Linked DNA regions of Kordia antarctica. The protein of the gene in region 1 binds, or shares a complex with, the protein of each later gene. Links are inferred from orthologs where the notes say so. Each region holds a gene or a part of one and is shown on either strand. Other genes may lie near its edges.

Evidence for each region.
Region 2: the proteins of mnmE (region 1) and mnmG are in contact, whole or in part, in a solved structure (PDB 9HIP), measured with the Escherichia coli proteins. The link is inferred for Kordia antarctica from one-to-one orthologs.

The regions. Positions count from the first base shown.
Region 1 is NZ_CP019288.1:691,130-708,010, reverse strand. What follows is about bases 8,211-11,190. They hold mnmE (tRNA uridine-5-carboxymethylaminomethyl(34) synthesis GTPase MnmE), read right to left. Parts: upstream 10,407-11,190; coding sequence 9,015-10,406; downstream 8,211-9,014. Other genes in these bases: IMCC3317_RS03080 (DUF4870 domain-containing protein), read left to right, coding at 11,041-11,190; IMCC3317_RS23765 (hypothetical protein), read right to left, coding at 10,621-10,752; IMCC3317_RS03090 (sigma 54-interacting transcriptional regulator), read left to right, coding at 8,211-9,014. Outside these bases: IMCC3317_RS03125 (T9SS type B sorting domain-containing protein), read left to right, coding at 1-2,332; IMCC3317_RS03120 (O-methyltransferase), read left to right, coding at 2,415-3,038; IMCC3317_RS03115 (WG repeat-containing protein), read right to left, coding at 3,040-3,744; IMCC3317_RS03110 (methyltransferase), read right to left, coding at 3,741-4,706; IMCC3317_RS03105 (tyrosine-protein phosphatase), read right to left, coding at 4,699-5,346; IMCC3317_RS03100 (glycosyltransferase), read right to left, coding at 5,343-7,646; IMCC3317_RS03095 (hypothetical protein), read right to left, coding at 7,704-7,988; more of IMCC3317_RS03090, read left to right, coding at 8,082-8,210; more of IMCC3317_RS03080, read left to right, coding at 11,191-11,379; dnaN (DNA polymerase III subunit beta), read right to left, coding at 11,650-12,768; gliding motility-associated ABC transporter substrate-binding protein GldG, read right to left, coding at 12,921-14,597; gliding motility-associated ABC transporter permease subunit GldF, read right to left, coding at 14,600-15,325; IMCC3317_RS03060 (putative quinol monooxygenase), read right to left, coding at 15,613-15,912; IMCC3317_RS03055 (SAM hydrolase/SAM-dependent halogenase family protein), read right to left, coding at 15,917-16,747; IMCC3317_RS03050 (PhoH family protein), read left to right, coding at 16,854-16,881. UniProt on the Escherichia coli protein: Exhibits a very high intrinsic GTPase hydrolysis rate. Involved in the addition of a carboxymethylaminomethyl (cmnm) group at the wobble position (U34) of certain tRNAs, forming tRNA-cmnm(5)s(2)U34.
Region 2 is NZ_CP019288.1:3,429,528-3,446,300, reverse strand. What follows is about bases 2,217-5,088. They hold mnmG (tRNA uridine-5-carboxymethylaminomethyl(34) synthesis enzyme MnmG), read right to left. Parts: upstream 4,653-5,088; coding sequence 2,781-4,652; downstream 2,217-2,780. Other genes in these bases: ybeY (rRNA maturation RNase YbeY), read right to left, coding at 4,712-5,088; IMCC3317_RS14285 (GNAT family N-acetyltransferase), read right to left, coding at 2,217-2,747. Outside these bases: IMCC3317_RS14295 (OmpH family outer membrane protein), read right to left, coding at 21-542; IMCC3317_RS14290 (class I SAM-dependent methyltransferase), read right to left, coding at 847-1,689; more of IMCC3317_RS14285, read right to left, coding at 1,920-2,216; more of ybeY, read right to left, coding at 5,089-5,134; IMCC3317_RS14270 (DUF4175 family protein), read right to left, coding at 5,127-8,552; IMCC3317_RS14265 (alkane 1-monooxygenase), read left to right, coding at 8,721-9,770; IMCC3317_RS14260 (T9SS type A sorting domain-containing protein), read left to right, coding at 10,072-12,012; gltX (glutamate--tRNA ligase), read left to right, coding at 12,258-13,769; IMCC3317_RS14250 (OmpA family protein), read left to right, coding at 13,771-14,217; IMCC3317_RS14245 (outer membrane beta-barrel protein), read right to left, coding at 14,329-14,979; IMCC3317_RS14240 (SPFH domain-containing protein), read left to right, coding at 15,075-16,010; IMCC3317_RS14235 (hypothetical protein), read left to right, coding at 16,103-16,630. UniProt on the Escherichia coli protein: NAD-binding protein involved in the addition of a carboxymethylaminomethyl (cmnm) group at the wobble position (U34) of certain tRNAs, forming tRNA-cmnm(5)s(2)U34.

The DNA.
Region 1 (16,881 bases):
AGAATATATATATACTTATGGAGAAAATTGCTTTACAGGAACACTAAATTCGGGTGATTTTTTTGGTGGATCTGTAACTATCTTGAATGATGCAGGAACGTATCGTTTTGCAGTAGGAGCTTATAAAGATAGTGAAAACGGAAATGATAAAGGAGCCGTTTGGATATTGGAATTAGGCGAAATTTCATATGTCATTGCTGCAACTCAAAACCCAACGGATTGTACAGCTACTGATGGAGAAATTGTAATAGCTGACTTAAATTCGAATACAATTTATGAAATTACCTATGAATTTGAATCTAATGTAATTACAACTAACATTTCTTCAGATGGTAATGGAGAATTATCAATATCAGGTCTTTCAGGAGGAAATTATACGAATATTACGGTAAACAATACAGTTGGTCTTTGTTTTGATAATTTAGGAGATGCTACTTTAAACTCAGACAGTTTGGATGTAAATTTCACGACACAGAGTCCAACGATATGTGGCAATCCAGATGGAAGCATTTCATTAAGTAATTTAGCGTCAAATACAACGTATCAAATAAGTTATGAATTTAATACAAATCCAGAAACAATAACGTTAACTTCTACTGCAACTGGAGAAATTGTGCTGTCAAATATTTTTGGAGGTACGTATGTATCATTTACAGTACTAGATGTCAATTCGAATTGTGAAGATATTCTTGGAGATATATTATTAGATCAACCAACGATTAATTTAATATTTACCACTACTGCAACTTCGTCTTGTAATACGCCCGATGGTTCTATTTTAATTGCTGGTTTGGCACCAAATCAAAACTATGTGGTTGATTATTTCAATGAATCAAATCAAGTTGTAAATACTTATAATGCCAGCGCAGATGGTGAAATACTACTCACAGGATTAAGCGCAGGAATTTATGAAATAATCATGGTTACAGATTCACTTAATCCGTGTGCATCTGGCATTGGAGAACTAATTATAGATAATTTAGCACTTATTCTAACACCAACAACCACAAATCCAAGTGCATGTGGCGTAAGTGATGGAATTATTTCGTTTCAAGGCGCAACCGCAAATACTGCGTATACAATTTCGTATAGTTTGAATGGTTCAATGGAAACTACAATTGTTACTTCTGACGCATCAGGAATTTTAGAAATGAACAATTTGGGAACTGGAATCTATGAATCAATAATCGTAGAAGACACGATTACAAATTGCATTGCCAACATTGGAAATCTAACTTTAACGAATTCTGATTTGGTATTAACACCAACAACCACAAATCCAAGTGCATGTGGCGTAAGTGATGGAATTATTTCGTTTCAAGGCGCAACCGCAAATACTGCGTATACAATTTCGTATAGTTTGAATGGTTCAATGGAAACTACAATTGTTACTTCTGACGCATCAGGAATTTTAGAAATGAACAATTTAGGTGCAGGAATGTACGAATCTATAGTAGTAGAAGACACGATTACAAATTGCATTGCCAACATTGGAAATCTAACTTTAACGAATTCTGATTTGGTATTAACACCAACAACCACAAATCCAAGTGCATGTGGCGTAAGTGACGGAATTATTTCGTTTCAAGGCGCAACCGCAAATACTGCGTATACAATTTCGTATAGTTTGAATGGTTCAATGGAAACTACAATTGTTACTTCTGACGTATCAGGAATTTTAGAAATGAACAATTTAGGTGCAGGAATGTACGAATCTATAGTAGTAGAAGACACGATTACAAATTGCATTGCCAACATTGGAAATCTAACTTTAACGAATTCTGATTTGGTATTAATACCAACAACCACAAATCCAAGCGCATGTGGCGTAAGTGACGGAATTATTTCGTTTCAAGGCGCAACCGCAAATACTGCGTATACAATTTCGTATAGTTTGAATGGTTCAATGGAAACTACAATTGTTACTTCTGACGCATCAGGAATTTTAGAAATGAACAATTTGAGTGTTGGAATTTACACGAACATCACTATTGAAGAGAATAGCTCTGGATGTACAATTGTGTTTCCATTTATTGAATTGATATGTGAAGTAGAAACAGAACCATGTTTTAGAATTCGTAAATTTTTCACGCCAAATAGTGATGGTTTCAACGATACTTGGCAATTGGAGCAAGTACAAAATTGCAATTACTTTGTATATATTTATGATCGATATGGAAAAATAATTACCATATTAACACCTAATTATCCACAGTGGAACGGAACCTATAATGGTCGTAAAATGCCATCGGGTGATTATTGGGTTTCAATTCAATATACGATGGATGCGCAAAAACAAGAATTAATAACAAACATTACGTTAAAGCGATAATTATCCATTTAAAAAAGATTATTATTGCACACAATCACTAAAAACAATTCATATTCTCAAAATGGTATTTATAAAAAAAATATTGAGAAAATATAAGTTTACAGCAAGAATATTAGAAACCTATTTTTTTTCTAAAAAATATTTACTTCCAAAAGGATGGTTTTTAAGTAGATTTTTATTGTCACCAGTTAATGAAAAAAGTGAACCTTTGCCTTGGTTTACGTATGCATCAATTCATTTTATAACGCAAAAACTGAATTCATCATTCAACGTTTTCGAATTTGGAAGCGGAAATTCTACATTGTGGTTTGCATCAAAAGTAAAACGTATTTTTTCTGTAGAACATGACACAGAATTCTACAATCAAAAATTAAACGAACTTAAATCATTTGCTAATATACAATGCGAATTAATTCCGTTAGGTGAAGGTTATAGCGATAAAATATTAGATTTTACTAACGAGTTTGATATCATTGTAATTGATGGAAGAGAACGCGTTGAATGTGCTAAAAAGTGTCTTAAAGCCTTAAAAAGTGATGGAATTATTATTTGGGATAATTCTGATAGAGATGAATATGCAGAAGGATACGAACACTTTATGAAAAATAGTTTCAAAAAGATTGATTTTAGAGGAATTGGACCAATAAATCATAGTGAATGGCAGACATCTATATTTTACAGAACTGATAATTGTTTTGATATTTAGATTATAATGTAACTATAATTTTTCCTTTTTCATTAATAATTTCTTTAGTATGTTGAAAAGTATCAACTACTGCAAAACCGTTGTAAAAAGGCTCAATTAGTTGGTAACGCTGTGCGTATAATTCTTTTCCTTGCTTATTAATATGAAACCAACCATTTTCATCTTTTGCAGTTGCATAATTTTTATGAAATACGCCTAAATCCAAAAATTCAATATCATTGATAAAATTTCCATTGATGCTAATGTGTTTATAAAATCCATCTTGCAATCTTACGCAAGCAATCCCATCTTTAAAATCTCCTGCATATCTATACGTTTCTTTATAAACTTTTTTTCCTCGTAAATCAATATGAAAATACTCATTTTTAGAATTTCTAACGCTACATAAGTTTTCTTGAAAGTTTCCTGTCCAATTATAATTTTCATCGTACATACGCTTTCCTTTTTCATCAATATGGAACGAAGAATCTCCTTTAATAACGCTTGCTCTATTGAAATAATAGCCAAAAGTTCTCTCATATCGATTGTCGTACAAAGCATTTCCTTTTACACCAATATGATACCAGCCAGAAACATCTTTTACAGGCGCTAAACCTGGGCTATGAAATTTCAAGACTTCTTCAAATTGTTTGTTGAATAAAGATTTTCCTTCATGTATAAATCCATTATTTTCCGTCGAAACTTTAATATCTTTCCAATGTATCATTTTGTAAATATTAGAATGGTTTGCAATTGATTTAGTTTTTTTGCTTCACGAAATTTAAAATCAGCTTTGTTTGCTAATGAAATGTATTCAAGAGAGGAACGTTCGTAACTTTCACAAACCGCCAACATATTCAAAGACAATAGTGATAGATTTGTCGTTAATTTATCGGAACAATTTTCAATGACATATAAAAAACCGTTTTCTGGTAAGGATTTAAATGTATTATTTAGTATTTTAATTGCTTTTTCATCATTCCAATCGTGTAAAATTCTTGATAAAATAATTGCTTCTGAATAGGTTGAAATTCTCTCAAAAAAATCACCTTTTATATACGTGATATCATTTCGTTTTTCTTGACTTTCTATCACTAAATCTAAGTCAAATAAGTAACATTTTACATTAATGTTGTTTTGTTTAATTGTTTGAAGTAGCGCGCCATAACTACCGCCAACATCCATAATACTTTTGTGAATACTAAAATCAATTACATGATTTATTTTTTTGTAATCATCTCTTGCATATGCGTTCATCGCTTTGTGATAATCTGTTAGTTTTTGCACATCTTGGTTCAAATAATCAAAATAAGAAGCTCCGAATTGATCTTCGAAAGCACTTTTATTAGTTCGAATTGAAAAATCTAGGTTTTGCCAGGTTGTTAAATGTTCGGTTGCCCAATGCATACACGCATATTTTAATGATTCAGAATGATTTTCAGTCAAATAAATAGAATTTTCAGTGAGTATATATGTATCATTTTCATGCGAGAGAAACTCAATTTCATACAACGCATCTAGCAATATTTTTGTATTTTTTTTGTGTAAAGAAAGCGATTGAGAAATTTCTATGGCGGTTTTTCCTTTTTCAGCCAAAACATCAAAAATATTCAGTTTACAAGCTGTGCTTACTGCCAAATATTTCCAATGTTCCGTAAAAAATGATTTTAAAGAATCTTTTTTATTCATCTAGCAACTTGTGTTTTAGTTTTGTAAGTTTATTTTCTGTCAATCCGCATGAATGCAAATACGATTCAATTCCGCCTTCATCATCAATAATATCAAGCGTAATAGCAATTTTGTCCATAGTAGTGTCCATTTCGCTTGCTAAATAATCTACATAAATATTTTCCAAAGACGAATTAATTAACAAATGAAATAGTGCAAAAATGATTCCTGTTCGGTCTTTTCCTGCGTGACAATGAATGGCGATATTGCCAGATTTTTGTTCAAGAATCGTCTCAACAACTTGTTTTACAGAACGTTTGCAACACATTGTGAAAAAGCGATATGCAATTTCTTCGTTTGTTCCAATTTGATGATTTTTTTGAAACCAATCAGGTTGATTCCACGGATCAAAAGGTGCATGAATGTACTTAATATTTGTTAAAATAGTTCCAGAATATGGATTTGCTAAAAGTTCTCTATCTGCGCGAAGATCAATGATTGTAGTTATGTTTTTTTCTTTTAATAAGTCATTAATGGACTCTTTATTAGGTATTAATGAAAAACTAGAACTTCTAAATAGAAAGCCTTCCTTAATAATTGGATTGTGCGTATTTGCATCTCTGAAATTCCAGATTGAATTTGTAATTGTAGAATGTTTCATGAATCCATAGTTTTTCGCATGACGCAGGTTTTACAGACTTCTTTGGATTTGTAATTTTTGACTAAATCTTGGTATTTTTTACTTTTTAATACTTCTTCTACGGAAGTAGCATTTATATTTCCAAAATCACCTAACGATTGTCTTAGATTGTCTGGCGCGCAACATGGAGAAATTTTTCCTGTGGCAGAAATCCATAATTCTTTTGTTAAAAAAGGACAGACAGCATCTTCGGGCATTTCCATTTTTTCATCTTCGGAAATTGGAACAATATTTTCTAGTAATACTTTTTCTCCATTAGGTTTTCGAAAGTTTCCAGCAGTTGTATGCGCTTGTCCTACATACAAATTCCATTGCGAAATACTATCAGAAGATGCTCGCATAGAAAGCTGTTTTATTTCTTCAAAATGATCCCAAAGTTGATGACCTTTTACGCGATCGACACCAAGTGAAGCGGCTAATTTTATAATATCTGATAACTCATGCATATTATTTTGCATAAATGTCAACTGAAATGTTACACGACAGAAATAGCCTGTTTTTTTGAAATACTGATCACGATATGTAATAAATTCTTTAACATTTTGAATCGCTTGCTCAAAATCGATTCCTTTCATGATTTCTTTTGAAGTTTCAGCAGTTGCGCCATTCCAACTAATTTTCACATCACTTGTATTAGGAACGATCAATTTTGCCCAATCTAAGACTGTTTTTTTCGGAAACGTTCCGTTTGTCGTTAAGTTGATTTTAATATTATATTCTTTTGCCAACTCAAAAATTTGATCAAATTTCTTATATAATAAAGGTTCGCCCATCGTAGATGGAATGATTTCTGTAACGCCTAATTTAGCGGCTTGGGCAAAAATTTCTTGCACAGTCTCAAAAGCCATGCGCCTTCTTTTAACGCCAGTTTCTTTGTAAAGTGTATCAATAAAATTACTATACGGACTGTGTTCTTCGCACATGATACATTTTAGATTGCAATCTTCAGGATTTGTATCAATGGTAATTCTCCAGAAATTTTTTGTCATACCATAATGATTATAAATCTTTACCAATTCTTGACAATGTGTTTTAATTTCAGGAACTTTTCCATCGTCTGAATACAAATAACCTTTATTTCCATATTGTTTCATTTTTTCAGGATTTGCCACAGCGAAATTTAATTGTTCTGCCAAAGAAGTCACATTTCGATGTTCAAATAATAGTCCATTTACATGATGTTGTACATATTCTTTCATTCCGCCAAAATCAGCTGTAATTACAGGAATTTTACAAGCTTGCGCTTCATGAATTACCAATGGCGAATTTTCTCCCCAAATTGAAGGCACCACAATACAATCTACATTTGAAAAGACTTCTTTTACAAGATTTTCATTCATGTATTCGCCCAAAAATTCAATTTTATTTTTACTAGTTGCAGCCATTATTTTCAAAGCTTTAGTAGCTTGTCCTTTTTCACGCCCAAAAATTTTAAGTGTTGCCGATTTATCAACCAATTTAAATGCTTCAATGAGTTGATTGATGCCTTTAGCAGGAATATGTGTGCCAATATAACCGAATGTAAAGTTTTCTTTAGGTATTGTATTTTCTGTCGGATGTAAATAACTCGCGGGAAATCCATAATCTAGATAAGTTATTTTCTCTTTTGGGATTTCAAAATCATGTACAAATCGATCTAGTAAATAGTTTGAAGGTGCAATAAATAGATCAATTTTTGGTATAATTGCTTTTGTTTCTTTCATTCTACGATGAACCCAATTACTCCAACTATCAATATCTTGTTGTTCTTCTTCTTTTTTCCCGCTGAAATATACTTGATAACAATCGGTTGCACATTTTTTATCTTCTTGCTTATCACACAAATTATGGTTGCAATCTTTTCCGATACTTCTGGTTAAAAACTGACCTCTTGGACACATTAACCAAAAATCGTGCAATGTAAATACAATTGGAATACTGAAATCATTCAATACATCTATAATTCCTGTTGACAAATGATTTAGATGTCCAATATGTGCAATATCTGGTTGAATATTTTTGATAAATTCTGCAAAATTTTGATCTAACGTTTCATGACGATATCCGTCTTTTCCTTGCGGATTATTTACAAAATAAATGTCTAAATTTCTATGGATTTTCTCTTTTCGAATCTCAAAATCAAGCGCATAAGGATTTTCATCTCTTGTGAAAACAGAAACCCTATGATTTTTGGACAATTCATTGCATATAGATTGACTATACACTTCTGAACCTGCATTATAGTTTGGCGGATAGCCGTGAATTATTTTTAAGATGTGCATTATTTGGTATTATTTACGCAGTTAAAAGTAGGATTTTTAATGAATATATAGAATTTTTTAAACTAAAATTTCATAATCATTCTTGTCTCTTTTAAACAAACAATTTTTGAATAGTTTCTGATAAACAGTTATTAGTTTTTGCTCTTTTATAATTAGAATCAAACATGAATTCTTTGTGAATTCAATATTTTTTCGTTTGAAGAACAAAGGTGTTACTATTACCTTTTTGTCTTTATCTAAGTTAATAGATGACATTGCTTTGCTTAATAATGAATCAGGAATATTTCTTTCCCATTGACGTAACAAGCAGTGTTCGGTTTTTTTAATTTTCTTTTTTCTCATGTTTATGTTTTTTTAATTCAACAACATGGTAAAAATGATTAATAAACTTAATTCCCTAACTTGTACGCATAATTTTACATAAAATACGCAAAAATGGACAAAATGAATGATTTATTTAAAACAGAAATAGGAAAAAGAAGAGAAGCAGTTCAGAAATTAAATTCATTTATAACAAATCCAGGAAGATTTTCGATTCTATTTTTAGGTTCACGTGGTACAGGAAAAGCGCATTGGTTAAAGGAATTACAAGAATTTTATAAAAAAGAAGCTGATTTGAATTTACAGAAAAGTGTTTTCATTGGTGCTGCAAATTCAAATAAAAATGGTGAAAATGATTGGATTAAGATCTTTGAAAAAGTTAATCATGGATTATTGGTCATTACAGATGTTGAAGAACTCACAAAAGAAAGTCAAGCTTTATTATTTAAAGGAATTTCCAGTGGTCAAGGAGGAAAATTTGGTTTTGATAAAAAGGAATACGACATCCGTATTGCTTTTACATCAACTAAAAGCGTTAGTAGTTTGCGTGACAGTGAAGTATATTTAGCACATAAATTTTTTGATAGAATTTGTCAATTTGCAGTAGAATTGCCATCATATAAAGATTACAATAGAAGTATTTGGAAAGACTTTAAAAAAACTTGGAATAAAATGAGTTTTGAGAAAGAAAATAATTTACCAGAAGGAAAATTAAGAGAATGGTTAGAAAACCAAGGTCATAGCTTCTACGGGAACTTTAGAGACTTAGATAAAATAGCTGTGAATTGGCATAATTACAGACTTCAAGGAAATAGCGAAGAGAAAATTTTAGATCTTTTACGTAAAGATTTTGATCGATTTTATAAGTTTCCTGAGCATAGCGATAATTTTATAAAAGAATTTCAAATTTCAGAAGACTCAAATTGGAAAGCTAACCTTAATGATTTTAAGTTGTTTTACAAACAATATATCAGTGAAAAATACGGTTCATTACGAAAAGGCGAAACAGAAACAGCGATTAGTTACCGAACAATGGAAAGATGGTAATTACTTTCCAATACAAAAGTTAGCAAATATATTACCAAGTAAATCGTCCGTGGTGATTTCTCCTGTGATTTCTCCGAAGTGAAATAATGCTTGGCGAATGTCAATCGCCATTAAATCACCAGATAATCCAGATTCTAATCCGAAGTGAACTTTATCAATTTCTTCCAACGCTTTTAGTAAAGCATCGTAATGACGCGTGTTGGTAATAATTGTTTCGTTGTTTCTTAATGCGCCAGTGTTTACGTAAGAAACGAGTTTCGTTTTTAATTGTTCTACACCAATATTTTCTTTGGCAGAAAGCAAGTGAATGTTTTCAATTTCAGCTTGTAATTCTTCAATCTGAGTCGTTTTGAGCGTGTCAATTTTATTGGCAACAACTACTAATGGTTTTTGAGGATATTTATTCTGAATTTTCCCGATTTCAGTTTTTAACAATGCTAAACTATCCGCCGTTAATTGTGAGCTATCAATTAAATACACCACAACTTGCGCTTGCTCAATTTTTTCAAATGTTTTCTGAATTCCGATACTTTCTATAACATCTTTGGTTTCTCGGATTCCAGCGGTATCAATGAATCGGAACGAAATTCCTTCAATAATTAATTCGTCTTCAATGGTATCACGCGTTGTTCCAGCAATTTCAGAAACAATGGCACGTTCTTCATTTAACAACGCATTTAATAAGGTAGATTTTCCAACATTTGGTTCGCCAACAATTGCAACAGGAATTCCGTTTTTGATCACGTTTCCAACCGCAAAAGAATCAATCAAACGTTTTAGAACAAATTGAATTCGTTTTACTAAGGTTTTAAACTGCGTGCGATCTGCAAATTCAACATCTTCTTCCGCAAAATCGAGTTCTAATTCTATCAAAGAAGCGAAGTTTAATAACTCTTCACGCAGGTTTTTGATTTCATTGCTAAATCCGCCACGCATTTGTTGCATTGCCAATTGATGTGAAGCTTCCGAATCACTCGCAATCAAATCTGCAACAGCTTCTGCCTGAGATAAATCTAGTTTTCCATTCAAAAATGAACGCAAAGTAAATTCTCCCGCATTCGCGTTTCTACAACCACTTCGTAGTAATAATTGAATGATTTGCTGCTGAATGTACACAGAACCATGACATGAAATTTCAATCGTATTTTCACCTGTGTATGAATTTGGACCTTTAAACAAAGACACTAAAACTTCATCTAAATACCGATTTTCATCTATAATATGACCTAAATGTATGGTGTGCGACTTTTGCTTGCTCAATTTTTTATTTCGAATCGATTTAAAAATTGGTTCACAAATCGTAATTGCCTCTTTACCAGAAACTCGAATTACTGAAATTGCGCCAGCTCCAGAAGGTGTTGCCAAAGCTACAATTGTATCATTTGGAATCATATTAAAATGAATTTCTGCAAAAATAAGGATAATGTTTTTAGTTTGAAGCATAAAAAAACGTCATCTCATCGCAGATACTGTTTGCTTAATTAGTTGCTAAAATTATCTAAACACGAACTATAAGGTGAGGAAGAAAAGAAAACTACTGATAAAATTTCAAAAATTTATCAGTAGTTTAATTAAACGTAACAAAGTTAGTTTGTAAAAAATAGAATTAGCAACATGCCCACCATGCACGAGCAGTATCCCAATAGATACAAGCGCAATTAATACCTCCGTTAATTTCTGTTTGTTCTTTTTTGTCAAGTGTTTTAACACCATCAAGATTCAAAATGTTTTTTAACATGATATATAGTTTTGATTAGGTAAGAAAGTATAAAAATGAATCCTCAATCGCTTACGGTAAGACCGTAATTAACACTTAAACAGTTGAAATAATGAAAAATGATGCTTATTACAATAGATTGAAACAACAAATGGTTAATTGTATACTTAGTAGGATCAATTTTTTTCATACATAAATCGCTGGTTAGTATTCTTTTAAAATTGCTCCTGAAGCACAATCAAAAAATAAAAGTGTAACAAAATATGAAAATCCCCGTCACATAAGTATCAATCAATAAAACACACAATCATGAGAAGAAAAGATAATCAGTTAATGGTAATTACACATTTAAGTCAATTATCAAGTTTCGTTATAGGTTTTGGAAGTCTAATAGTTCCCTTAATTCTTTGGGCAAGCAACAAAAACGATGTACACGAAATGGACGAACAAGGAAAACAAATTGTAAACTTTCAATTGAGTATGATAATTTATGGAATCATAAGTATTCCGTTAATTCTTGTTTTTGGATTAGGATTATTATTGTTACTAACCGTTGGAATATTATTGTTTATAATGCCAATTATAAATGCGATTAAAGTTAGTAATGGAAATGAACCGTATTATCCAATGTCGTTTAAATTACTTTAATTTAGACTTTCTTAGACTTCTTAGACTTCTTAGATTAGTTTGATTAGTTAGATTAGTTAGATTTTTAGAATGTTAGATATAGAACAGTTTGAAGCAATATTTTTAATCATTTAATAAAAATGGAAAACACAAACGCTAGCGCGAGTTTTTCAACTCGTGCCGATAATCAAGCTAAAATTCGTGGCAAATAGATTCCTACCTTTCGCAGGAATGAAAAAATCCGTTATACAACTAGTATAACGGATTTTTCTATATAAAGAATTCTTATTCTTAATTATTCAACATCACAGGCATAACGAGCATTGTAATGTGTTCGCCTTCTTCTAAACCATCAATTGGTGTTAAAATTCCAGCTCTGTTTGGTAACGACATTTCTAACGAAACTTCATCCGAAGTTAAGTTGTTAATCATTTCTGTTAGGAAACGTGAGTTGAAGCCTATTTGCATGTCATCACCTTGATAATCACATGTTAAACGTTCTTCTGCTTTGTTTGAATAATCAATATCTTCCGCAGAAATATTTAATTCAGCGCCAGCAATTTTTAAACGAATTTGGTGTGTTGTTTTGTTAGAGAAAATACTAACACGACGCACAGAATTTAAAAATTGATTTCTGTTGATTTCTAACTTATTTGGATTCTCTTTTGGAATTACCGCTTCGTAGTTTGGATACTTTCCATCAATCAAACGACAAATTAAAACAGTTTTATCAAACGTAAATTTTGCATTACTGTCATTATATTCGATCACAACGTCGTCTTCGCTTCCGGCTAAAATTCCTTTTAACAGTGTTAAAGGTTTCTTTGGCATAATAAATTCCGCAACTTGTGAAGCTTTTAAATCTGTACGCTGATATTTCACTAATTTGTGAGCATCTGTTGCAACAAACGTTAAATTTTCTTGAGAAAACTGGAAAAATACGCCACTCATTACAGGTCGTAAATCATCATTTCCAGAAGCAAAAATTGTTTTGCTAATTGCAGTTGCTAGTACATGTCCAGCTATTGTTGTTGAACTTGGGTCTTTTAACTCAACTGCATTTGGAAACTCAGCGCCATCAGCATATGCCAACGCGTATTTACCGTGATTAGAACTAATTTCAATTGTATTATTATCTTCCACAACAAACGTTAATGGTTGCTCTGGAAACGTTTTTAAAGTATCTAATAATAATTTCGCAGGAACTGCAACATTTCCTTCACTTTCAGATTCTACATCTAATTTTGAAGACATTGTCGTTTCCAAATCTGAAGCAGAAACCGTTAATTCATTTTGGTTCAGTTCAAAAAGAAAATTATCTAAAATAGGTAAGGTATTACTATTATTAATTACGCCTCCTAAAACTTGAAGCTGCTTTAATAAATATGTGCTTGATACAATAAATTTCATGTGTTTGTGTTCTGTTTAATGTTCAAAAATAATTCATTCGAACTAAATTACATAGCTTTTTTGGCTGTAAATTTATGCCTGAAGAATCACATTTCAATATTCTTACAAATATATCTCAATTGTAGTTGTAAAGAAAGGAAACTTATTAACAACTATTTCGCAAATTTACGCTTTCGAATATAGGTAAATACAAAGCCAAAAATTGCGAGTATTACAAGCGGAAGTCCAATGTTTAGTAGTTGCCAGTACGATTTTTCTTCTAGTACTTTCTCAGTATCTAAAAATGCTAATTTTAATTCTTTAGATCGAATGTTTATAAGTCCATTATTGTCTAAAAGGTAATTTACCGAATTTAATAGGAATTCTTTGTTTCCATATTCACGTTTTGTCGCAATATCAAAGCCTAAATCTTGCGGTCTTCCGCGTGTAACTTGATTTTTGATAACATCGCCATCTGCAATCACTAACATTTTAGATTCGCCTTGTAATTTATCCATTGAAAGTTGAAATGGTTTGACTCTATTTTTATACATCGATGTAAATGTTCCTTCAACTAAAACCGCCAAATTTTGATTGCCTTTTCCTTCGTAGGTTTCTAGTGTTGGTTCGTTTTCAATGACTGACAAAGAAATTGGTTTTGGAACGCCTTCTAGTTTTGATGCTGCCGAACTTTTCAGTAGAATTGTCTTCTTAAGATTATTCTTTAACGTATCAATCTGATTGGCAAATTCAAACTTTACCAAATTCGTATTATTTGTAATTGGATGTTTTAAAGCTGGTTTTACTAACGGATTATAACGCCATTGAATTGGTAAAAATTGAGTATCATTTCCTTCGCCAACTGCCATCATAATTGGTGCGCATTGCACATCGTTTACCAGTTTCGGGTTGATTCGTAAACCGTATGAAAAGAAGAAATCGTTCAAGCGTAAATCTCTTGGAAATGCAAGTGATGCGCCATTTTCGCTATACAAACTGTCCATTTCGGCTTGTACAGTTTCTACCAACCACAAGGATTTTCCGCCATTCATAGTATATTGATCTAATACATATTTTTCTTCGTCTGAAAATGCTTCTGTTGGTTTTGGAACAATCATCAAATCGAAACGATTTAAGTTTTCCAACGACTTTTCAGGATTGTCGGGAAACGCACTTAAATCAAAAGGAGCAATTTTGTAGTAATCTTTTAGTGTTTGTAAAAAACTAGCAATATACACATCTTCCAATTCGCCATTTCCTCTCAAAATTGCGATAGTTTGTTTTTCTAATAAGGTTAATTTTGTAAATGCATCTGCAAACGCATATTCTAAATGTTGCACAGAACTTGCAATTTTTTCAGATGAAGAACTTGCAAGATTGTTTTTATACAGCTGAATTTTGACAGTTTTAGTTCCATAATTGGCAATTGCCCACGGATACACGCTTTCGCGCGAAATTTTATTGGTTGCTTCTTCTGTAATAAAAGTTGGAGGCATTCCGTTTTCATTCAAAAAAGATTCTGCATTTTCTTTGATTGGATCTACAAAATTGTAGTTCACATTTGAATTATATGCTGAAAATTCTGCCAATAATTGTTCGGTTTCAGTTGCCAAACGTTTATAATCGGAAGGAAAATCGCCTTTCAGAAAAACATCAATTGTAATAGGAGAATTTACATTTGAAATCGTTTCTTTTGAAGCTTCTGATAAAGTATACCGTTTATCTTGTGTGAGATCGAAACGTGTAAATACGCTTCCTGCAATTACATTCAGAATGATTAATCCGATAAGGACTAAAAGTATCTTAACACTAACGTGGATTTCTTTTTTAGTATGAGTTTCTTTTTTCAAGCTTATCGTTTTTTTAATTGAATTACGGTTAGAAATAAAAAGAATATGGTTACACTTAAAAAGTAAATTACGTCTCGTGTGTCAATTACGCCGCGTGCAATACTATCAAAATGACGTTTCATGCCTAGTTTTTCTATCGTAAGATTAAAATCGCCAAAAACGGCCGCATTCGCAATTCCTTCAAACCCAAAATATAGTACAAAACAGATAAAAACTGCCGCAATAAACGCCACAATCTGATTCTGCGAAAGCGTCGATGTAAATACGCCAATACTTGTGTAGGCAGCAATTAGGAATAACAATCCAAAATAGGAGCCAAGCGTACTTCCGACATCTAAGTTTCCAACAGGATTTCCTAAACTGTACACGGTAAAAACGTATAATAACGTCGGAATCAACGCAATAAGAATTAAAACAAACGCGCCAAAATACTTTCCAAGTACAATTTCCCAACCTGAAATTGGTTTTGTTAATAGTAATTCAAGTGTTCCTAAACGTTTTTCTTCTGAAAAGCTTCGCATCGTAATGGCAGGAATCAAAAAGATAAAAATCCAAGGTGCTAAGGTAAAAAATGGTGTTAAATCTGCAAATCCGTAATCGAGAATGTTGAATTCACTCTTAAAAAACCATAAGAATAATCCGTTGAGAATTAAAAATAAGGCAATCACCAAATATCCTATAGATGAGGAAAAAAAGGAATTGATTTCTTTTCGAAGTATGGCTAGCATTGATTTCTTTTTAGTAACAATTGTTGTTGCGCACAGTTCACTAACGATGCGGAATGGATTCTAGTATTTGTATTGCAATTATAATATAAACCGTTGTGCTTTTTGATAAAATTCGTCAATTCGAGTGAATTTTACGATTGAAAATGAGTAAAATTTGTATCGAGAATAGAATTTTTTACACTAAACAGGTTCTCGATACGATTTTTCGTGCCTCAAAATCACTCGAACTGACGTTACTATCATATTTTTGAATTTGAAATGCACAACGGATTACTATAAAATTGATATTAACTCGATAAACTCACTAATTTATCAACGCTCCAAGCAAAAGGTTTGTCGTTAAACATGGCTTTTGTTTGTTTCCAAACGTTTTTGAATAAGTCTGAATTGCGATATGCTTCTAAGTTATCGACATGTTTCCAATGACTGTATGTAAAGAATATTTCAGGATTTGTTTTATCTTGATACAACTCTAAAAACTCACAACCTTCCCGATTTTTGATCGATTCTTTCTTTTCATCAAACATTGCCAAAAATTCAGGAATGTGTTCCGAGTGAAAACTCATTTTTACAATTCGTATAAACATAATTTTATAAAAAATTAATAGTTATCGTATCTCTAAATCGCAATCCAAATAGGCTAGAAGCGCTACCAACTGTATGCGGATTGCTTTTGTAAATGGCCAATTCTAAAAAATTTGCAGAATTAAACAACGCTAATTTTTTGCCATCTTCTTCACGTTTGTGACGTTCTACTGTAAAATTGATAGCATCGCTGTAACGTTCGTGAATCGTTTTGAATTTGTAAGTACGCGCCGAAATCTCGAAATCACGCCCTTTTCCGACGTCTTTTACTATTTTTCGCGTGATGTTGGTAACAACGTTTCCATAATTATCAATATAAATCACGTTTCCAATAATTTGCGATTCGTCATTATTTATGACAGGTTTAATGCCTGTTAAATATTTTATTTCTTGAATTGTTTTCCCGATAACTTCTAAGGTTCCGCCGCGCGCAATGTGACACGCAACTTTCACAAAAACGTCTAAAACTGGGAAATTTGTCTCGATTCTGTCGTGAATATTTATTTCTACAATCTTTTCAGGAAGAATCTCAGAAGCAATCAAACTCATGATTCCATTATTAGCACAGACGAAAAAATGACCGTCCAATTTTACTGCAATATGCTTATTTTCAGGGTTTAACTCAGAATCGATTCCGATAAGATGAATGCTGCCTTTCGGGAAACTATTAAACGCATTTTGTATAATATACGCCGCTTCCGTAATATTAAAAGGATCTACGCTGTGTGAGATATCAACAATGCGAATATCATCAAGTTCACTATAAATAGCTCCTTTAACTGCGCCCACAAAATGGTCTTTCTCCCCAAAATCAGTTGTTAAAGTTATAATTGCCATTGGCGAATTGTTGATATTTCTTTAAATTTAATCTATAAAAAATGGTAACTTTGCTATGCAAATCTAAAAAAACAAAACGGAAATATAACCTTAATACCAGTCGCTTTTGAACGAAATTATTTTTGAACTTTCTG
Region 2 (16,773 bases), 2.7 Mb from region 1 along the record:
TATTTATAATGTAAAACGAATTACTTTTTATCTGCGTACTTTTTATTCAACGCTTCTAAAACAGCTTTCGTAATATCATGCTTTTCTTTTCCGTAATACATATTTCCTGTAAATTCATTTTTACCTAAAATATAATCGTATCCATTTGTTTCTCCGTATTCGGCAACAAATTTTTTCACGCTGCTTACCAAAGAATCATTTTGCGTTCTGCTCTCTTCAGAAATACGATTTTGCTCAATTTTGATTTGCTGATCCAAACGTTCACCCAATTGTTGAATTTTAACCGATAATTCTTGTTGTTTTTTTGGAGAAGCTTTTGCAGCAGTTTCTTGCGCTTGTTTCAATTCAAGATTAAACATTTGTTGCATGCTGTCTTTTCTTTTATTGAAACCGTCAATAATTGTAGTAAACTTTCCTTCTAAATCTTTTTTCTCTTGGTATTCGTTGATTAATTCAGAATTGTCAACAAAAGCAATTTTTGCAGATTCCTGACAAGAATACAATCCGAGTGCGGCAATTGCCAAAACGATTAATTTTTTCATGTGTATGAGTTTTTAAATTAGTATCTATTTATTTTGAAAAATTGATAAAACGACATCATTCCGTTTTCTATCATTTTCATTGGCGCAAAAATAGAAATAAAGTTGAAATAACAAATTGTGAATATTGAATGAATTTCCACAAAATCAAAACTATAAATAATATTTATGTTAATTATTGAAACTATAAATAATACTAATTAAAATACATCTGTTTTTTTAGGTGTTTAAAACCATTTCTAATAAAAGTCAGCACATTATATAGTTTCAGTGATGAAATATGCTTAAAGTAGCTCTAATTGCGTTTTTAGTCGTTCTTGATTACGTAAATCAATGAAGAATACTCCGAACTATTCATCGCTTTAAAATTTGAGACAAATCCTCTATAAAATGCTTTTACAGGATTCATCTTTCCGGTTTTGTGTTTTTCAGAAAGTAAACTCACATAATACGCATCAAATTTCATTGGTAAGATTTTTACTACTTTCATGTTTTCCTTTGAAAATAGTTCTGTGATAGATTTTTGTGAGAAATGCCAAAGGTGTCTCGGCACATCAAACGCTGCCCAAAGTTCTTTGTAATGAGTTGCATCATGACTTTTAAAATTTGGAACGGCAATGAAAATACTTCCAGTTGGTTTTACAATTCGTTTCAGCATCGCAATTTGTTCCTCTAAGTTAGGAACATGTTCTAACACATGCCACATGGTAATTGCATCAAAACTATCGTCGGAAATTTTGGAAAGCCAATTGTTGTCATGAATCTCGATTGATGTTTTCTCAGAAGCAATTTTCCGAGCTTCAGCGTCAGGTTCAACACCAGAAATATTCCAGTTGTATTTTTGAGCCATTGCCAAAAAGTCTCCAGTTCCGCAACCAATATCTAGCACTTTTTTTCCATCACTATTCGTATGCAAATCTACCAACGCCATTTTTTTAGAAAGCATATATGTACGAACCCAATGGTATATTTTTTCGAATAAATTCCGCTTCGTATCGGTATGTGAAATATAATCTTCGCTTTGGTAATAGGAAGGTAATTTGTCCAAACTTGGTTGCGGTTCGGTTTTGTACATTTCCAAAACGTCGTCAAACACAAGCTGAAATTCTTCACCAGAAACAGAATGATCTTTTACCGTAATGTTATCCATTTTTTATTGCTTCTATTTTTTTATTGAATTGTTCCACGTGGAACAATTGATGTTTTATATATCGTCAATCTCAAATTAACTTATAAAATTCAAGGTTTAAAGTTTTAGGTTCAAAGTTGATTATTTAATAATCTAAAACGATTTGATAATTGTTATTCAAATCCTCTATTCTGTAAAATTCTATTTAATAATTATTCAACAAACAAAATTTATAATTCATCATTTATAATTCAAAATTCCAGACTCATATCATATTGATCAATGTAATTTTCGAACTTCATCTTTTTGAAAAAACTGTGAATATTATTATTATTAGTGTCAATATTTATAATATTATAATTTCCTGATGCCAACCCTGAAAATAAAATTTCACCAAAACTATTCCAATCATTTTCTTTTACACCTAATCGATGAATTCTATTTGAAGTTTTATGAAAAATTAAATATGCAACGATTTCTTTTTTATCAAAAATTGAAATCGAAACTAAACTTTTTTTAAGCTTTTCCAAACAATGATTTTGATTTTCTAATGAAGGAAAATAGTTTTGTAAATGTTCGAATGTTTCAAAATCGAAATCAGCATTCATTTCAACTTCGAGTTCCGATTCAATTTCTTTTTGTTCCCAATTGAATTTGTATAATTTATATTGACGATCAATTTTGAAACCTACTTTTTGATATGCTAAAATGGCGCGTTCATTTTCTGTAATTACTTCCAATGTGCTTACTTGAATTCCATTTTCTTTTAACGTTGGAATCGCGGTTGAATATAATTTCGTCAACAGGCCTTTTCTACGATGTGTCGGAATAATTCCTGTAGAAGCGTTAAACGCGACTTTCGAATCTCCATACCTATTTATCGCATGAATGATGAACCCGACTAATTTCTCATTGTCAAAAACACCAAACGACAAACTGTAATCTACGCCGGAAGCTGTCCAGCGTTCGTTCACATAATCGAGCGTAAAATTGATAGGGATTAAATAATCAGAAAACGCCAGATTCAAGGTCTTTATGATCTCTTCAACAGGCGTGTTTTCTAATGATTGTATTTTCATATGTAGATTGTTCCACGTGGAACACTTAGTAATTTATCTCTTCAAATAGACTAACATCACACTAATATCACTTGGAGAAACGCCACTAATTCGTGATGCTTGCGATAAGTTTACAGGACGTATTTTAGATAACTTTTGGCGTGCTTCTAAAGACAAATTCGTTAAACCATCATACTCAAAATCTTTTGGAATTTTGACACGATCGAGGTTATTTAATTTATCAGCATTTGCCTTTTCTTTGTTAATATAACCAGCATATTTTATCTGAACTTCTGTCTGTTCTAAGACGTCTTTATCCAATTGATGTTCTTCAATAAATTGAGAAACAGAAGCAACTTGTTTCATATCATCCATACTAATATTGGGACGCGAAAATATCTTAAACATCTTATCTTGCTGCTTCACTTTAGCAGAATCTTTAGCTTCTAAAACAGGATTAATTTCTTCTGGTTTTACACTTGTTTCTTGAAAAAATCGGATAAAAGCATCTGAGGAAGTCTTCTTATGTTCCATCGCTTTTAATCTTTCTTCACTCGCTAAACCGAGTTTATGTCCAACTGGAGTTAACCTAAAATCGGCATTATCTTGGCGCAATAATGTTCTATATTCCGCTCGAGAAGTAAACATTCTATAAGGTTCTTCAGTTCCTTTTGTGATGAGATCATCAACCAAAACTCCAATATATGCTTCGTTTCTTTTTAGGATAAATTCATCTCTTTCTTGCACTTGCAAAGCAGCATTTATTCCAGCCATTAATCCTTGAGAAGCTGCTTCTTCATAACCAGTTGTTCCGTTAATTTGTCCTGCAAAAAACAATCCGTTAACCAACTTTGTTTCTAATGTATGCTTTAATTGTGTTGGCGGAAAGTAATCGTATTCTATTGCATAACCAGGTCTAAAAAACTTCACCTTTTCAAATCCTACCACAGAACGCAATGCTTTAAATTGAACATCTTCTGGCAAAGAAGTAGAAAACCCATTTACATAAACTTCACAGGTATTCCAACCTTCTGGTTCTACGAATAATTGATGACGATCTTTATCAGCAAAACGATTTATTTTATCTTCAATAGAAGGACAATATCTTGGTCCAACCGATTGAATTCTTCCGTTAAACATTGGCGATCTGTCAAAACCTTCACGCAATAAATCATGCACCAAAGTACTTGTATGTGTCATGTGGCATGCGCGTTGTTCTACTAAAGGTTTACTTTCTTTTAAGTATGAAAACTTATCTGGAATTGCATCTCCAGGTTGAATTATCATCTTGGAATAATCTAACGAACGTCCATCAACTCGTGGCGGCGTTCCTGTTTTCATTCTTCCCGATTCAAACCCAAGTGCTACTAATTCTTCCGTAATTCCTGTGGCAGCTCTTTCTCCTGCTCTTCCACCACCGAAGTTTTTATCTCCAATATGAATCAATCCGTTTAGGAAAGTTCCGTTAGTTAAGACAACAGTTTTCGATCTTATTTCTAATCCTAAAGAAGTTTTTACACCTTTAATTTTTCCGCCTTCAATGATTAAGCCTTTTACCATTTCTTGATAAAAGTCTAAATTCTCAGTTGATTCTAGTTTCAAACGCCATTCTTCTGCAAATCGCATTCGGTCACTTTGCGCTCTTGGCGACCACATTGCAGGACCTTTAGATTTATTTAGCATCTTAAATTGAATCGCAGATGCATCGGTAACAATTCCACTATATCCACCAAGTGCATCAATTTCGCGCACAATTTGTCCTTTGGCAATTCCGCCCATCGCGGGATTACAAGACATTTGCGCAATGTTTTGCAAGTTCATTGTAATAAGTAACGTTGAGCTTCCCATGTTTGCGGCTGCAGCTGCGGCTTCTGAACCTGCATGTCCTGCTCCAACAACGATTACATCATATTCATTTTCAAACATATCTTAACGATTGAATTTCTTTACTTTTATATAATTTTCGAAAGTATTCTAAGTGATATTTACGATTGTTCCACGTGGAACATTTCAAGTTTTTCATTTTCCTTTGCTGTCATTTCAGCCTGATCTTCTTCAGTTTTATCTTTAAATCCACAGTAATGTAATACACCGTGAACCATGACTCTTTTGAGTTCTTCATCGAACAAAACATCAAAATCTTTCGCATTTTCAGCAACACGTTCTACTGAAATAAAAATGTCTCCGTGTAATTCGTTTCCCACAGTATTATCGAAACTAATAATATCAGTTAACGTATCATGATTGAGGAATTCTACATTAAGTTTGTGCAAATATGCATCGTCACAAAATATATAATTGATTTCTCCTTCACGCTTACTTTCCGATGCAATTACCTTGCGAATCCAGTATTCAATTTGCGCTTCATTTGGAAGTTCAAATTGGGTTTCATAGTTAAAACTAATCATCTTTTTTCTTGAAATACTCTTGTACTTTCTTTTTGTAATTATTGCGCAAAGGTAATACTTGTCTGTTTAATATCTCAATTTGATTGAAATACTGTCTAACATCAGGCATTTTCTCGTTTGTAGTATTGGTAAAATCCTTGCGATTTGAGGAAGATTCTCGTTTGTTTTCTTTTTCTTGTTCGAAGGCAGCTTTATCCAGTTTTTGCAATTTATACTTGAGTTCAATCATCTTTTTCATCGTTTCATCATTGAACCCTTTTTCTAGCAATTCCGTTTCAACTTGCTCCATTTGCTTTAGCAATTCTTTCGCTTGTGGATTGTCAATTTTCTCGCCGTATTTATCTTTTAATTGCTGTTCTAATTGACCGCGCAACGCTTGTTGTTGTTTGTAAATATCATATAGTTTTCCTGAAGAATCTTCATCGCCGCTTCCAGATCCGCCACCTTGTTGACCATTTTCTCCGGATTTACCGTCTTTTCCACCTTTACCAGATTCGCCTTCTTCTTTGCCATCTTTCTTACCGCCTTTTCCATCTTTTCCTTGACCTTCTTGCTTTGCTCCTTCTTTCATTTGCTTGTTCAATTCTTCTTGCGACTGAATTAAATCAGGCAACTGAAACCCTTTTCCTTGCCCTTGGTTTTGTCCACTTTGTCCCATTCCAGAAGAACCTTGTCCTTGACCTTGTCCCATGCTTTGTTGCATATTGTCCAATGCGCTACTTAGAAAATCGGCAAGTTTATTGGTAGCAGTTAGTGCATATTGTTGCGCTCCAACACCGCGATATACATTGTTTTCCGCTAATAACTCCATTGATTTGTCAATGTTGAAATAGATATCTGTAATTTCTCCATTAATTTGTTCCGAGATTTTTGGCTGACGCAACGACAATGCAAACAAGCTATCATCTACATGTTCAAACATTTTTCGAAGTTCTTGTTGACGTTTTAACTTGGATGCATAACTCGCATTTGTGTTGTCAATTTCTTGAAAACCTTTCATTAGTTTTTCTTCATCAAACGAGAATAAAACCAAATTATCTAAAATTTGGCGCAACATTTCTGCGTCTTCTTTCATGCCTTCTTCGCCACTCATTTGCATAGAACTTTGCATCGCTTTACTCATACGCTGCATTTTTTGAGCAGCTTTCTTTTGTTTGCTTTTGGCGCTTTTTTGTTTATCGCTTTTCTGTTGTTCTGCTTCAGATTTTTCACTTTCTTCTAAATCATCAGAAGCATCTTCCTGCTCTTTTTTGATGTCTTCTTCTTCTTCTTTTTTACGTTCTAAATCAATTGGCTTTTTAAGTTCCTCATTTTCTTTGTCCAAATCGTCCATTTGCTTTTGCAAATCTTCAAACTTTTTATTGAGCTCTTCTTGCTTCTCTTTGGTGTTTTCATCACCACTTTTTTCTGAAAGTTCTTTTTGTTCTTTCGCAAGTTCAGCAAGTTCCTTTTGAATCTTTTCCGCTTTTTTCGTTACATAAAAGCGTTTCGTCAATTCTACAATTTGCTGTAAATTCTTTTTGCTGTTTTGTTGTTTTTTTGCGAGTTGCTCCAGTTTTTCAGAAAGTTCTTCTTCGCTTATTTTTTCAGCGAGTTTCTTCAATTCTTCCATCAACTTTTCATTCTTTTCTAATTCTTTTTGTTGACGTTCTAAACGTTCTTTCAGTAACTCTTTATCTTCATCTTCTTTTGTTTCATCTTCTTGAAATTCTTCTAAGTTCTTTTGCAATTGCTTAGAAAATTTCTCCATCATTTGATCATTTTGTTCTTGTCGTTGCAAGAATTTTTGAAGCTTTTTACGATCATTAAAGTTCAATTCACTCTTTTCTTTTTGATTTTTCGAAATCTTTTTCAGTTCTTCTTGTTGTTTTTGAAGTTTTTCCAACGATTTGTCTAGATCTTGAATTGTCTCGTTTTGTTGTTGTAATTGTTCCGTTTCTAGTTCATTATCGGTAAGTTTTCGATAGTTGAAGATTTCACTTTTTACTTTCTTTCCACCACGAATTCCATCGTTATCTGTTAATTCAAAATAGAATTCATAGTTTACGCCTTTCGTAAGTTGAAGATTTCCTGGAAATGTGTATTGAAATTGATCAATGTTGGAAGCATTAATCGGAATGTTTTCTCTAGTTTTGGTTTGAGCACTTTCCGATGGAAAATATACTAATTGCAAACGTTTCAATCCGTAATCATCTGAAACTTGACCTAAGAAATATAATGTACGTTGATCTACTGTATCACGTTTGGATTGCAAATCCATTTTAGGATATTCATCTTTTATTACACTAATATTAAAACTTAAATTTTCATAGTTTTTAAGTTCAGAATTACTTGTACTTATCTCATAATCAAGTTTTTGATAAATTATTCTTTCTAGTTTAAAATCATTTTCTTCTTTGTTAAAAACGTATGTACTATCGCTAGAAATTAATTCTAATTGATTCGTTTGTTTTGCTTTCGCTTCCCAAGTAACTTTTGTTCCTTCGGGAATTGTCGCATTTCCAGTACTTTTTAAAACCTCATCTTTACGTTTTGTGTATGCAGGATAATCCAACACCATTTGAAAGTTCACTAATGACGGAACTTTTACAACTTCTAATATATACGGTTTTGAAGTAACTTCATTCGCCGTTAACGTAAATGTTGTTGCTTCTTTTGGTTGTGCAAATGTATATTCGAACGTTCCAATTCCTTTGTTTTGAAGAAAATAGGTTTCATCGCCCAACGTAATTTGAACTTCTTCCGGAATAACATCACCTAAGGTTTGAACTTGCAATTTATATTCTTGATTTTCAATAGCTTGCAATGTATCATTTACGACTATAAACTGAAAAGGTGCAGGCGGTTCATACGCTGTTTTGTAATTGATTACACGTTCATAACTCTTGCTAAATAGCGAACTGTTTCCAGAAATCCACACGAACAACACAATTGCCAATGGCAGAATTGCATATTTTATGTATTTGACGTTTTTCTTAAAGTTAATCGCTACTTGAAACGGAATTGGTTGTAATTCTTCCGATTTTTGTTCAATACTTGCCAAAAGTAATTCAGATTCCTGAGACGTTTCAGACAATTGCAAAACATTCAACAGCTTATCGTTCACTTCTGGGAAATGATTTCCGATAATTGTAGATGCTTCTTTGAAACTAATTCCTTGTTGTAGCTTTAACAATTTTATCAATGGAAACACAATAAATTTCGCGAAAAGCGCCAATTCCACCAAGATAAAAATCCAGAATAAAGCTGTTCTTGCGCCAGTGTTTAGCCATAGAAAATGTTCCACCAATAAGGTGATGATAAAATATAAGAGTCCGATACTGAAAAACAGTATTGCACCTTTGATGAGCTCATTTGTATAGTATTTCGTTACAAATTGTCCAAGCTTCTTTTGTATTTCTTGATATGCATTCTTCATATAACTGATAAAAATAACATATTTGCGCAATTATTCTTGTATTAGACTTGTTAAAGATTCTGTAAGATTTTTGAGCAAGTGTTCGTTTGCTAGTACATTTCAGCTACTAAATTCCATTTAAACAAAAAAAACAGTACATTGAATAACTTCAAATTAAGAACTGAATTTATGAAAGATTTGAAATATGTAGCGGCTTTTTCTACGCCATTAGTTGCTTTTATAGCTTTGTATTTAGGCGGATATTACACATATTTAACGCTAATTTATGCCTTTGGAATAATTCCGATTATGGAATTGATTTTTTCTCAAAGTAAAGCAAATTTGTCGCCTGAAGAAGTAACAAAAAAATCTACAAATCCTATTTTTGATTGGTTGTTATACTTAAATATTCCTATTGTTTTTGGATTGTTGCTAATAACAGTATTCAACGTTTCCACGGGAATGTATGAAACTTACGAATTGGTCGGATTGATCTTTTCCACAGGAATTGTATTAGGTTCAAACGGAATCAATGTTGCACACGAACTTGGTCACAGACAAACGAAAGCAGCACAAATTATGGCAAAATTGCTGTTATTACCATCATTATATATGCACTTTTTTGTGGAACATAATTTTGGACATCATTTACACGCAGCAACTAAAGAAGATCCTGCAACTGCTCGATACAATCAAGCTGTATATTCTTTCTGGATTACCTCTACAATCAGACAATATGGAAAAGCATGGAAAATTCAGAAAGACTTACGCAAACGTGAAAAATTTTCATTCTTCTCGCCTAAAAATAATATGTTTTGGTTTACAGTTTTACAAGTTGCGTATCTGGCGACTATTTTCTATTTTTTTGGAAGTATCGGATTTATTTTTGTGATTGGAAGTGCTATTGTAAGCTTTTTACTGCTTGAAACCATCAACTATATAGAACACTACGGATTGCTCCGAAAAAAACTGCCTTCTGGTCGGTATGAGCGTGTTCGTGAAGTTCATTCATGGAACTCCAATCATACAATCGGACGCATTGTTTTGTATGAACTCACGCGTCACAGCGATCATCATTATAAAGCTTCAAAAAAATATCAATTGTTAGATTGCCACGAGGAAAGTCCGCAAATGCCATATGGTTATCCAACTTCAATGATATTGGCTTTAATTCCTCCATTATGGTTCAAAGTGATGAATAAACGCATTCCAAGTGAAATGATTTCTACTACCAAATAAACCACAAAATAAAACTAATAATTAGTTTCTACCACGCTTATACTTCTTCAAAAAATAAAACCGTAGCTAATGCTATGCTTGTATTTTTATGACTCGTCTATACACGCATATACTTCAAATAATTTGAATTTCATTTTGTAGTCCATTTGTTAGGGTGTTTTTCCTGTAACATGTACGGTTTTCACATAAAACCTTAAGGCAAAACACTTTTGCAATCTCGGTGCTTTGCTTCTTCCCTATTTTTTGATACTTGCGCATCTTTGCCTTGAAACAAAAAATATAAACTTAAACATTTTACATTATGAAAAACATTTTTACTTTATGTTTACTCTTCGTTTGTGGAGTAAGCTTTGGACAATTCTGCGAAGATTTTAGTCAACAAAACATTTCTAACTGGAACGGCGTTGCCGCTGGCGCAAGTACAGTAGACAGTCCTGGACCAAGCGGAAACGCTGACGATTTCTTTTTACATTCATACGATGCTTCTGGTTCATCATACATTTACAACGACGTAGATTATGGCGGCGATTGGCGCGAATATGATGGAAAATGCCTGTGTTGGGATTTTAAAGTTATCAACGATGGAAACTTAGGAACACCATTATCTCCACGATTAATTATTTACAGCGGATCGCCAACAAGTCCAACTGCAGCAGCAACTTTTGTTGCCAATGTATCTATTGCTGAAGGCGAAGGTTGGGTGCACGTTTGTGCGCCAATTGATATTTGCGAAGGTGCCGATTTGCCTTCAAACGCAAATGGACAATGGGTTATGAGCAGTGGATTGGAATGTACAGACTGGAACACATTACTTAGCAATATTGGTGGAATTCGTTTTTACTTAGATTTAACTTCGTATCCAATTGAAGAATATGGGTATGATAATATTTGTATTCAAGATTGTGATACACAAGGTGGCGAACCAAATGATGAAGGTGCTTTTTGTTGTGAAGGTGACAACTTAGTAGAAAATGGAAACTTTGAAAATGGTGCTGGAGGATTTGGTAGCGATTATACAGAAGACGCAAGTTTATATCCTGGAGTATACAATGTATCTGACGATGCAAGCATTTTTGGAACAACAGTTACAGATCATTCTGCATGTGTTGATCCGACTCAATATGGCTCGAATACCGATTTCTTATTAATTAATGGAAGAACTACACAACCAGCTGGAACAACTGCCGTTATTTGGCAACAAACCGTTACGATTGATCCTGAAAAAAATTATAAATTCTGTGCAAACTTTAAAGATTTACCACAATGTACATTCAATATAAAACCAGAAATTCGCTTAGAAGTTAACGGACAATTATCAGAATGGATTACCATTGATACAAATAGTGACGATCCTTGCGATTGGCAACAAATTTCAGAATGTTTTGAAGGCGATCAAGATGTGTTAGACATTAAAATTCACTTAAAAGAAGATGGCTTAGGCGATGGAAACGACTTAGCAATTGATGATATTTCGCTTCAAGCTAAATTAGATCAAAACTTAAGTATTAGTGTATTACACCAAGGAAATCCTCAACAATTAACAGGTTCTATAAATAGTATTGCTACTACAGATGATACTGTATTAGTTGGAGATATTTGCGCAGAGCAAAACAACGGATATCAATACAACTGGTTTGTATATGAATTAGCAAGTTACCCAATAACACAGCCAATTGATTTTGTAAATATGGCGCCAGATTCATTTGCTTGGTCTAGTAATATTGGTGGATTTAACAATCAATTGCCAACTTCGACAAATCCAGTTTGGGGATTAACAACAACATTTCCTAACTATACTTTTGAAAACAACAAATTGTATGTAATTGGATTGTATGTTGGCTCATGTTGCGATAGTTGTTATGATGAAGCTTGGTCGTACCAAATTACATTTAGCAGTGAAAGTGATTCGCCGCCAGCAATGAATGTATTTACACAAGAAGTAAAAGATCATATCCGTTCTTTATTCGTAATGGGAGAAGCAAATACAGGAACTTTAGGAAGAGATGATAACGAGTTAGTTGACTTTACAATGTATCCAAATCCAACTTCAGATGTATTGCGATTTAAGTCAGATGAAACTATTGTATCATACAAAATTACAGATATAACTGGAAAATTGGTTCAAAGTAAAGCCATTGAAGTTTCAGAAATTGATGTGTCAAGATTAAGTGCTAACATGTATTTTGTAACTGTAACAACGGCTTCAGGAATCAATCACACAGAAAAGTTTATTAAAAAGTAATGAATTTCAAGAATTATAATGAATTCTTGTAAAAAATAGCATTTTTTCTCATATTTGCTGATTACCCGAAACCCTCAAAATTAAAAACTTTGAGGGTTTCACTTTTACTCGATAATCGAGATTTAAAATGCTCTTATACTTGTATATCCTATTTTGCTTATTAAAAAAATAACTCCGCTTTATACACCTAATTTTAAAGGAAAAATAATATTACATTTGCACTTTATAACCAGATACTATTATTTATGACTAAAAAAGTTCGTGTTCGTTTTGCACCAAGTCCAACTGGACCTTTACATATTGGAGGCGTAAGAACTGCCTTATTTAACTATTTGTTTGCCAAAAAACATGGCGGAGATTTTATTTTACGTGTCGAAGATACCGATCAAAACAGATTTGTAGAAGGCGCAGAAGCATATATTACAGAAGCATTATCATGGTGCGGAATTACTGTTGATGAAGGCACAATGAAAGATGGCGGGTTTGGTCCTTATAAGCAAAGTGAACGCAAACATTTGTATCGTGAATATGCAGATATATTATTAGAAAAAGGACATGCATATTACGCATTTGATACCGCAGAAACGTTGGATGCGCACAGAAAAGATCATGAAGCAAACGGAAAAACGTTTATCTATAATTGGCACAATCGATTGAAGCTTTCAAATTCGTTATCGCTTACGCAAGATGAAGTAAATGCTAAATTAGAAGCTGGAGAAGCGTATGTAATTCGTTTCAAATCGCCAGAAGATGAAATTTTAAATTTAAAAGATATTGTTCGTGGAGATGTTGAAGTTAACACGAACGTTTTAGACGATAAAGTATTGTTTAAAAGTGACGGAATGCCAACCTATCATTTGGCAAATATTGTAGACGATCATCTAATGGAAATTACACATGTAATTCGTGGAGAAGAATGGTTGCCGTCGTTAGCATTGCACTATTTATTATACAGATCATTTGAATGGGAAGCTCCTGAATTTGCACATTTACCTTTAATTCTGAGACCAACTGGAAAAGGAAAGTTAAGCAAACGTGATGGTGCAAAATTTGGTTTTCCTGTATTTCCACTTGAGTGGAATGATCAAAAAGGAGACGAAACTTTTAAAGGTTTCCGTGAAGAAGGATATTTTAATGATGCAATGATAAACTTCTTAGCATTTTTAGGGTGGAATCCTGGAACAGAACAAGAAATTTTCAGTTTAGATGAGTTGATTGAAACATTTGAATTGGAGCGAATTAATAAAGCTGGCGCTCGATTTGACATTGATAAAATGAAATGGTTCAACCAGCAATATATGCAATTACAATCTGACGAAAGTCTGGCGGAAGCTTTTCAAAAAAGTCAAGCGGAATTGGTTGGAATTGATGTAAATTATATTGCATTAGTTGTCGGAATGATTAAAGAAAGAGCCACTTTTGTGAGTGATTTTTGGAATTTGAGTCATTTTTTCTTCGTTGAACCACAAGAATACGATGAAAAAGCATCTAAAAAGGCATTGAAAGAAGGTACAAGCGAGATTTTACAGCAATTGATACAGATTGTTGAACCAATAGAAGATTTCACCGTAGAAAACCTTCAAACCGATATTAAAGGTTGGATTACAAGCAACGAAATTGGTTTTGGAAAAGTAATGCAACCATTGCGTTTGGCATTAGTTGGCGCATTACAAGGACCTGATTTGTTTCAAATTATGTTTATGATTGGAAAACAGGAAACCATCAAGCGGATTCAAAAGGTTGTTGAAATGATATAGTATGAAAAGATGTTTCGTAATTCTTAGTTTTTTATTGATTTCCTGCGGAAGTTCAACGCAAGTTTCTTCTTCTGAAAATACATTAATAGAAGATTTTAATTTTTTTGAAAAGCATACACAAAACCTAATTTTCAAAAGTAGTACAGATGAATTAGCTGGAGATTATAGCAAAGAAATTATTGCTATAAGTAGTATTATCAAGAAAGCTCCTGATAATTTATTTTTTGAAATTTCTGGTCATACAGATTCTGTTGGAAGTGAAGAATTGAATGTAGCATTATCACAAAAAAGAGCTGATAAGATAAAGGAACTTTTGGTAAAAGAAGGTTGCAAATCTTCTCGTTTGGTTGCTAAAGGTTATGGAGAAACAAAACCTTTAGCCTCAAATAGAACTAGTAAAGGTAGAAAAGCAAATAGAAGAGTTGAAATTGCTGCTTTTAAATCATAAATGTCATGCTGAATTTATTTCAGAATCGCATCAAAGTAAGTGTGATACTGAATCAAGTTCAGCATGATTAGATATTAAAAAAGTGTCAATTGACACTTTTTTAATATCTAATCACAAATAAAAAGTCGCTAAAACACTTAACTGTGTTGTGTTTCCTTTTAATTTTTTTTGATCTGCTTCGAGTTTGCTTAGAAAATTGGAAATTCCATATTCGTATTGAAACGATATTTTAAATGATTGAAATCCTGCTGAGATTCCAATGATTCCCAAAATATTTATGCGCGATGTTTGGCGTGCATCTTTTGCTGTAAATGTGTCGTAGCCTTCTAAAATGTAGTCGTCAAATGTACTTTCAAACTCAAATTTATCAGAAAGTTGCAATGCAGAACCAAATTCAAGACTTAAATGTTTCTCCATAATTTTGTAACTTCCCAACAAGCCAATTTTTACCGCTAATAGTTTAAACGGAATTTCTTCGGTTATTGCAAGTATGTTTTCTCTTCCAACAAAATTTACTTCATGTCGATTTAAGTTTAAAAAATAAATCATATCAAAACTTCTTGCTACAGTTCCGCGGGTTGACAATCCGCCGTGAAAGCCAGTAGATTTGGTAGTTACCAAGTCATTCGTTTTGATGTCAAATTGATGAATTCCGGCTGAAATTCCGAATCGATTGTAATCATTATAACGACTTTGAGAAAAAGAATTTGTAACAAAAAGTAGTGTTGCAACTACTAATAGCTGAAAAAGGAATTTGTTCATTAGAAATAAACTTTAGATTAAAGTTGTCAAAAGTATCCTTTTTTACACAAAAAAAAATTATTTTAGTCACACTAACATTTTAATACTTCAAAATTATGCCATTTAATCCCATTCTAATCGTAGCTATTGTTCTTTTAGTTATCGTTTTAATTTCTTCTGTTTTTACTGTAAAACAACAAACCGCTGCTATTGTGGAGCGTTTTGGTCGTTTTGGCAGCATTCGTCAATCTGGATTACAGTTTAAAATTCCGCTAGTTGATAAAATTGCTGGAAGATTAAGCTTAAAAATTCAACAATTGGACGTTATTATCGAAACAAAAACGAAAGATGATGTATTCGTTCGTTTAAAAGTTTCTGTTCAATATAAAGTAATTAGAGACAAAGTAGAAGATGCTTTTTATAAGTTAGATTATCCGCACGATCAAATTACATCGTATGTTTTTGATGTGGTACGTGCCGAAGTTCCAAAAATGATTTTGGATGATGTATTCTTACGTAAAGATGATATTGCCATTGCTGTAAAATCTGAATTGAATGAAGCGATGATAGACTACGGATATGATATTATTAAAACTTTAGTAACAGATATTGATCCTGATGCGCAAGTAAAAGAAGCGATGAATAGAATTAATGCGGCTGATAGAGAAAAAACTGCGGCACAATATGAAGGAGACGCGCAACGTATTTTAATCGTTGAAAAAGCAAAAGCGGAAGCAGAAAGCAAGCGTTTACAAGGACAAGGTATTGCAGATCAACGTCGTGAAATTGCACGTGGTTTGGAAGAATCTGTGGAGGTTTTGAACAAAGTTGGAATCAATTCGCAAGAAGCTTCTGCCTTAATTGTAGTAACACAACATTATGATACTTTGCAAGCAATTGGTCAAACAACAAATAGTAATTTAATATTGTTACCAAATTCGCCACAAGCAGGAAGTACGATGCTAAATGATATGGTTGCTAGTTTTACAGCAAGTAATCAAATTGGTGAAGCCATGAAAAATGCTAAAAACGCTAAAAAGACAAAAGAATAATACACATATAAAATTTCAAGAAACCCAAAATGGCACGATTTTGGGTTTTTTGTTTGGTATAAAAAATTTAATATTCTAAAAATCTATTAATTATGATTAAAAAAATCACTTTCCTTCTATTTGTATTTTGTGCTACACAGGTGTTTTCACAAGATATGAAAGGTCTTAAAGCAAGCGCAGCGCGTGATGCAAAAGCAGCTACTGAAGCCACCTTAAAAGAAGATTTTAAAACATTGCTAACGTATACGCATCCAAATATTTTAGATGCTGCTGGTGGCGCAGATGTAATGGAATCTTATTTGAAAACTACATTTACACAAATGAAAGCCAATGGTTTTGCGTATGAAAAAGTTGAAACAAAATCAGTTTCAGATGTTGTAAAAGAACAAGGAGAATACCGTTGTTATGTAGAAAATTACAATCAGATGCGTATGAAAGATAAGCGCATTAAATCTACAAGTTATATGCTTGGTTTTTATAATGAAACGACTAAGAAATGGACGTTTGTGGAAGCTAAAGAAATGAAAGATACAGGAACTATTATTGCGTATTTTCCAGATTTTGAAACTTCTTTAAAGATTCCTGAGAATACAATGAAGATGGAAGATATTAAGGAGTAATGTTTTTCAAGTAATTGTTATTTCCTGCGAAAGCAGCAATTTATAGAATCATCAAAAAGTGTCATTCCTAAAAACAGGAGTGACATTTTTTTTTGAAATACGTTTACTTCAGCAAACTTGGTAGAATCATTTTCAATCAAACT